2 regions of the Butyricicoccus sp. AF35-5AC genome follow, and region 1 is predicted to be linked to the other one. Evidence: predicted binding sites of a transcription regulator. Region 1 holds the regulator's gene; the other holds the start of a gene.
The links. The regulator LexA, encoded in region 1, represses DNA repair genes until DNA is damaged. The targets are predictions, from matches to a motif close to CNAACANNTGTTNG.
Positions count from the first base shown of each region.

Region 2: a site for LexA is predicted at 1,457-1,470, ahead of recA (recombinase RecA). Genes of this name have one in related genera too.

Region 1 is NZ_QUDX01000001.1:8,688-12,168, reverse strand. It holds gene recG (ATP-dependent DNA helicase RecG) at 1-1,020, opposite strand, end outside; gene lexA (transcriptional repressor LexA) at 1,825-2,415, opposite strand; gene DWZ82_RS00040 (Asp23/Gls24 family envelope stress response protein) at 2,713-3,063, shown strand; gene DWZ82_RS00035 (DAK2 domain-containing protein) at 3,374-3,481, shown strand, end outside.
Region 2 is NZ_QUDX01000004.1:126,345-129,825, reverse strand. It holds gene aguA (agmatine deiminase) at 1-43, opposite strand, end outside; gene DWZ82_RS07350 (DUF4282 domain-containing protein) at 393-863, shown strand; gene DWZ82_RS07345 (metal-dependent transcriptional regulator) at 1,020-1,403, shown strand; gene recA (recombinase RecA) at 1,583-2,755, shown strand; gene DWZ82_RS07335 (regulatory protein RecX) at 2,755-3,222, shown strand.

The DNA of each region.
Region 1 (3,481 bases):
GAGCAGCGTGCACGAGATGCCCAGCTTGTCCAGCATAGGGGCAAGCGTCTCCGCGTGCTGCGCGGCGAGGATTTCGGTCGGCGCCATGAAAGCCGCCTGCCAGCCGTTCTGCGCGGCCAGCGCACACAATCCGGCCGCTACCACTGTCTTGCCCGAGCCGACATCACCCTGCACCAGCCGGTTCATCGGCCGTCCGGAGGCGCAGTCTGCCGCGATCTCCATAATCGCACGCCGCTGTGCACCGGTCGGCGTAAACGGCAGGGCTTCAAAGAACGAATCCAATCCATTCGAGGTAAAAACAATGCCGGAATCCGCTTTTCGGCGCTCCTTCAGCTGCTGCAGACCGCAGCAGAGCAAAAACAGCTCCTCGAATACCATACGTCGGCGTGCCTGCGCCACATCGTCCTTGGTTTTCGGCCGGTGAATTGCAGAAAGTGCGTCTACTGCGTCCGGCAGGCGGTATTTCGCCCGCAAAAGTTCGGGCAGCGGATCGGGCCATTCACCGGTCAGCGTGTCGAGCGCGGCAGCGGTTACACGCTCGAGATCGCGCTGGGTCAGTCCCGCCGTCAGCGGATAGACCGGCACGATGCGTCCCGGGTGGTCAGCGTCCGGTGCGACCTTCTCCGACTGCGGGGAGACCATCGTGCGGCCGCGCCCGAATCCTTGCACCTTGCCGTAGAACACATACTCCTGTCCCACGCGGAGCTGCGCCGCAGCATATGGATTGTTGAAATAGGTGACGTTCAGCGTGCCGGTTTCGTCGTAAATCGTGCACTTGACCAGCGTCAGGCCCTTGCGGATACGGTTGACCCTGGGTTCGGTGCCGACCACAGCGCGCACGGCGTACTTGTCCTCCATGTCGATTTCCGCAATCGGCGTGATGTGAGTGCGATCCTCGTAGTCGCGCGGGTAGGTCTCGAGCGCGTCACGAAGCGTGCGGATATGCAGTTTTTCGAGCAGCTTCGCCTTTTTCGGGCCGATGCCCTTGACGAACTGGATGCTGTCATCAACCGATGGCATGAGGATTCTCCTTTGGGAATTTTGATTTGCAAGGCACCCGCTTTACGGGGCGCACGAACCGCGCAGGCGGTTCGCCCATTCTGGGCGGCGCCCTTTTTTCTGCACCAATTGACCGGGGCGCACGAACCGCGCAGACGGTTCGCCCTAACGGGCGGAGCGTTTTTCGCTGAAGTTCAGCGGGGATTCGCCTACGCGGCGGGCGCATAAGAGGGATGGACACCAAAGGTTTCCACCCCTCTTATGAATCTCCCCGTTTCCTCTTAGCACGGCGAAATTTGCAGAACTGAGACTATAAAGGAACGGCAGAGGATTTTTTCTTCCGCAGGACGACTGATAGCCGTCCATGTATCCGCGTATTCGCAGGGTCAGATACCTTACTGCTACACATACGGGCAACTCTACGCTGGGTGCGGCATAACAGTGCCGCACAATTCGTTAGCGCGTTACAATAGACAGGGCCTACGCAAGATAAAAGGTACCAAACGCATAAATTCATAGGTGCCATGCGTTATAACATGCCAAAGGGTTGCGCGACACGAGTATGTCGCGCTTGCGGAGACTGAACCGTCTGCGTAGCAGTACGCTATCTGTGAACTGCGAACAGGTTGCGAAAGACACGCTGTGGTAACTCGACTGCCGTTCCCCTTTTCGAAGCGGTCGCCGCTCTCTGGTCTGCGCCAAACTAACAAACAAAGGGAAACGGGTGAAAATCAGAGGGTGGAAACCGCAGGTGTCTACCCTCTTGTGCGCCCGCGCGGCGTCAGCGCACGTCCCCCGCTCAGCCGGTACTGAAAAAGGCTGCTCTTAATACTCGCGGTAAACCGCCTTCACCACGCCTAAAATCTGGCACCCGGTGCCGTTGATCGGCGGATACGCCGGATTCTCCGGCATGAGCCATACGCCGTCCGGCGTGATGTTGAGCGTCTTGCAGGTAGCCTCATCCTCGAGCAGCGCGATCACGATGTCGCCGTTGCGCGCCTGTATATCCTGCCGGATAATGACCAGATCATCATCCATAATGCCCACGCCGATCATCGAATCGCCGCGAATGCGCAGCGCGTAATACTCGCCGCCTCCCGCTGCCGGTTCGAACGGCACATAGCCGATATGCTCCTCCACCGCGAGGATCGGCATACCGGCGGTGACACGGCCCAGAATCGGCACGCGCGGCACCATGGAAGGGCCGCTGACCGGCGTCAGCGCACGCGATTTATGCTCATTCGGCTCCAGATAACCGGCCTCCTGCAGCTTTTTCAGGTGCGCATGCACGGTGGACGGCGACCGCAGTCCCATCTCTGCACCAATCTCGCGCACCGAAGGCGGATAGCCGTGTTCGAGGGAATAACTGCTTATATAATCCAGTATCTGCTGTTGTTTGGCGGAAATCTTCTTCATTTTCGGCACTCCTCGCTGTTTCCGTCGGAACATACGTTCGTAATTTTATCCTTATTATACCGCAATCCGCCGCAATAAGCAAACATTTGTTTGCATTAACCTGCACGAATTTTCCGCGTTATTCGACACTATCCTTCAATTTATCCATTTTCTGCCGCTGTGTTGAAAAATAACGCAGTTTCATCACCGCATTGCTTGTATTTTACATGATTTTGTTATATCATATAAACAGCAAAAGTATTGATTATTGCAAGGGGACCCGCATTCTGCACCCCTAACTCGCAGGGAGGTTTTTATATGACCATCAAGACCGATCTCGGATATATCGACATTACCAACGAGGTGCTGGCTGGCATTGCCGGTTACGCAGCATCCTCCTGCTTCGGTGTCAAAGGCATGACTATCCGCTCCATGTCGGACGGACTGGCGCACCTGCTCGGACTGGAAAACCAGTCGCGCGGCGTAAAGGTCACCGAGGCTGTGGACGGCGGTGTCAACATCGACCTGCACATTGCAGTCGAGCACGGTGTGAATATTGCCACCGTCTGCCGCTCTATCATCGGCGAGGTACGCTACAACGTTGAGCGCCTGACCGGTGTGGACGTGAAGAACGTCGATATCTATGTAGAGAGTATTAAGGCGGACTGACCTATAGGGGACTTCGCAAGTCCCCTATATACGGAAGTCAGTTCCGGAGAAACTGACTTCCGATACCCGAACGTCGCCGTCCAGGACGGCTGAGTCGGGGTAACAAAACCCACGCACATGTCGCGGGTTTTGTTGCGGCGAAATACGCCGCTGATTGCATGCCGCGGCGTAACCGCGGACGTCTGCGGACGGAGCCAATGGCTCGGATTGCCCGAAGGAAATCCTGCCATGCGGTTACGGTTTGCAAGCAAACCGAAATCTTATTACGCGCAACTGCGCGGTTACTTTTTTTAGGGAGAGATTAAATTAAATGGCAGATCAGAAAATCAACGGTGCGCTGTACCGGTCCATGGTGATCGAGGGCGCACTCGCCATTGCCGAAAAGAAGGAACAGGCAAACGAACTGAACGTATTCCCG
Region 2 (3,481 bases), on a different contig from region 1:
TATAAAACCCGTCCTGCGCGGGTGTAGTGTGCAAAATTTTCATGGTATCTCTCCTGTTCGGTGGTACATCAAGAGTACAACATTTTGATTGAATTTGCAATGGTCGTAGGCGGTTTGAAATGAAAAATTGAGAATGGAGAATGGAAAATGAACGTAATATTGAACGGTATGCGGGCGGTCGCCGGCCGCCCCTGCAATTCCACGATTGCCGCCGTTTCTTAATGATAACGCCATTCTCACCTGATAAATACACCGATTTTCCCCTCACCTGCATTCTACATTCTCCATTCTCCATTTTCCATTCTCAATTATTCAACTTTCCCTTTATCAACCCCGAAGAATATGGTACACTAAAAATGTATCAACCCATTTCCAAAGGAGAGGTGCATACCATGAATTACGCTTACACCTATACATACACACCGCTTTTCTCAATGATTTTGCCGATTCTGGCACTTTTACTGATTCTTGCGGGCGGCATCGCGCTGTACACGCTGTTTGTCCGCAAACCGAATCACTACCATGGTGCAGCGGCAAAGCTGCATGATTTTCTCAATTTCCGGCACGCATACACCGAGGGTCTGCTGAAAATCCTGTACTGCATGACGGTCGCTGCGCTGGCTGTTTACAGCGTTATTCTGCTGTTTTTCCACTTTTTCTGGGCGATTCTGCTGTTTATCGTCGGAAATATTGCTGCACGGCTCGGCTATGAATTTATTATGATGCTGTTCAGCATGCACCGCACCCTGCGCAGCATTGACCGCAAAATGCCCGAGCCGCAGCCGTTCGAGCAGCCGGCTCCCGCACCGCAGCCCGAGCCGCAGAATACACCGGAAAATCCGCTCCCGCCCGATCAGCCGTAACACAAACCGCTGTTTCCGCTTGAAATTTGTTCAACGCAGATTGCAAAAACACGCAAGTCATGATAAAATAGATATACTATTACAGAATTTCGCGGCAGGACCAACCCATGTGCTGCCCTACAGAAAAGAGTATCTTAGAAAAAGGAGGTCCGTGCATTGAAAATTCAGGAAAGCGCGGAAAACTACCTGGAAGCCATCCTGGTTCTAACGCAGAAAAATGGACAGGTGCGCTCGATCGACGTTGCGCACTACACCGGCTTTTCCAAGCCGAGCATCAGCCGTGCCGTTGGCCTGCTGCGCGATAACGGTTACGTTTCCATCGACCAGAACGGTCTGCTGGGACTGACCGAATCCGGCATGCAGATTGCCACCAGCATTTACGAGCGCCACACCGTGCTCACCGCGTTCCTCACCGCTCTCGGCGTAGACGCTGAGACCGCCGCTGAGGATGCGTGCCGCATCGAGCATGTGCTGAGCGAGGAAACCTTCGACAAGCTCAAGCAGCATGCGAAGGCGTATATCGACGCACAGGGTAAATAAGACCCGTTGAAAATCCTGCCTGAAAAGGCAGGATTTTTTATATCAAATTTTATCGAACAAATTTTCGATAAAATCATTGCATTCAAATCGGCACCCTGTTATAATGGGTGTATCGAATCCGAATACACCGCCGCTCCGCGGCTTGCATATTTGTAACTTTTTCAGGAGGAAATGCTATCATGGCTACCAAAAAGCAGTTGGAACCGGTCGCTCCTGCGGCTGATAAGAAGAAAGCACTTGCCGCTGCGCTCGGTCAGATCGAAAAGCAGTTCGGCAAGGGCTCGGTCATGCGTCTGGGTGAAAACACCGGCATGAACATCGAACACATCCCGACCGGCTCGATCGGTCTGGATCTCGCGCTCGGCATCGGCGGTCTGCCGCGCGGCCGAATCATTGAGATCTACGGACCGGAATCCTCCGGTAAGACCACAGTTGCACTGCACAGCGTTGCAGAGGCACAGAAGCTGGGCGGCACGGCTGCGTTTATCGACGCCGAGCACGCGCTCGACCCGGTTTACGCCAAGGCACTTGGCGTTGACATTGACAGCCTGCTGGTCTCCCAACCGGACACCGGTGAGCAGGGCCTGGACATTGCGGAAGCGCTTGTGCGCTCGGGCGCGATCGATATCGTGGTTATCGACTCGGTTGCCGCGCTGACGCCGCGCGCCGAAATCGAAGGCGAAATGGGTGATTCCTTTGTCGGTCTGCATGCCCGCATGATGAGTCAGGCGATGCGCAAGCTGGCCGGCTCGATCGCCAAGAGCCAGTGTGTAGCCATCTTTATCAACCAGCTGCGTGAGAAGGTCGGCGTCATTTACGGCAATCCGGAGGTCACCACCGGCGGCCGTGCGCTCAAGTTCTATGCGTCTGTCCGCATGGAGGTCCGCCGCGTGGAGCATCTGAAAAACGGCACCGAGCTGATCGGCAGCCATACCCGTGTAAAGGTTGTAAAAAACAAGGTCGCTCCCCCGTTCAAGCAGGCTGAGTTCGATATTATGTACGGCGAAGGCATTTCCCGCACGAGCGAGCTGGTCGATCTCGGCGTGGAATTCGGCATCCTCAGCAAGTCCGGCGCATGGTTCTCCATGGGCGATACCCGTCTGGGTCAGGGCCGCGATGCTGCTAAGCAGTATTTCAAGGATCATCCGGACATCGCGGATGACGTACAGAAGCAGATCATGGAAAAGGTTGCCGAGGAGCGCAGCAAGCTGGCGCAGAGCCATGCGGCACGTCCTTCCGCCGCTGTGCCGACCGAGAAGGCCGAAAAGCCTGCGGATAAGGCGCCGCGTCCGTCGTCCTCCAAGGCGGTCTCCATCGACGCGGACGATTTTGATGACCTCGACGAAGAATAATGAGCGAGGATAAATACCGCGCAGCCCTCGATATGGCGGCAAAACAGCTGTCTTACCGGGCACTGAGTGCGAAAATGCTGCGCGACAAGCTGCTTGCCAAGGGGCACGATGAGGAAGCCGCCGATTACGCGCTTGCGTGGCTAACCGAACGCAGCATGCTCAATGACGAGCTTTTCGCGGAAAGCGTTGTGCGCGGCTACACGCGCAAGGGCTACGGCGCGGCACGCATCCGGCAGGAGCTGACCCGCCGCGGCATAGACCGCGACACCGCAGAAGCAGCTATGCAGACCTTCTCCCCGGATGAGGCACAAATGCTGGTTCTGCTCGAAAAACGCCTGCGCGGTGACGTTTCCGATCGAAAAGAGGTCGAAAAAGCCGTTGCAGCACTCCAGCGGCGCGGTTTTGCATGGAATGATATCAAGCGCGCACTCGAAACCTACGGCAGTTCGCTGCCGGAGGAAGAATAATTTTTTATTCAAGGGTTTCTATCCCCAAGTGAATCTTTTCGCGCGATAGCGCGTATGAAATAGAATTTGCTGTGCAAATTCCAAAAAAGTCAGGGCGTGTACCTGACTTTTTGGACTTATAGAGGGAGAAAGTTTCTGCACAGGAACTTTTGGACGACTCTGGAACGGCCCACGGTCCGTTCCTCTTGTCGGCAAAACGGTAGTTTTGCGACAGGGTCTTGCATGAATCCCGCGGTTGGAGTATCATAATAAGAGGAGA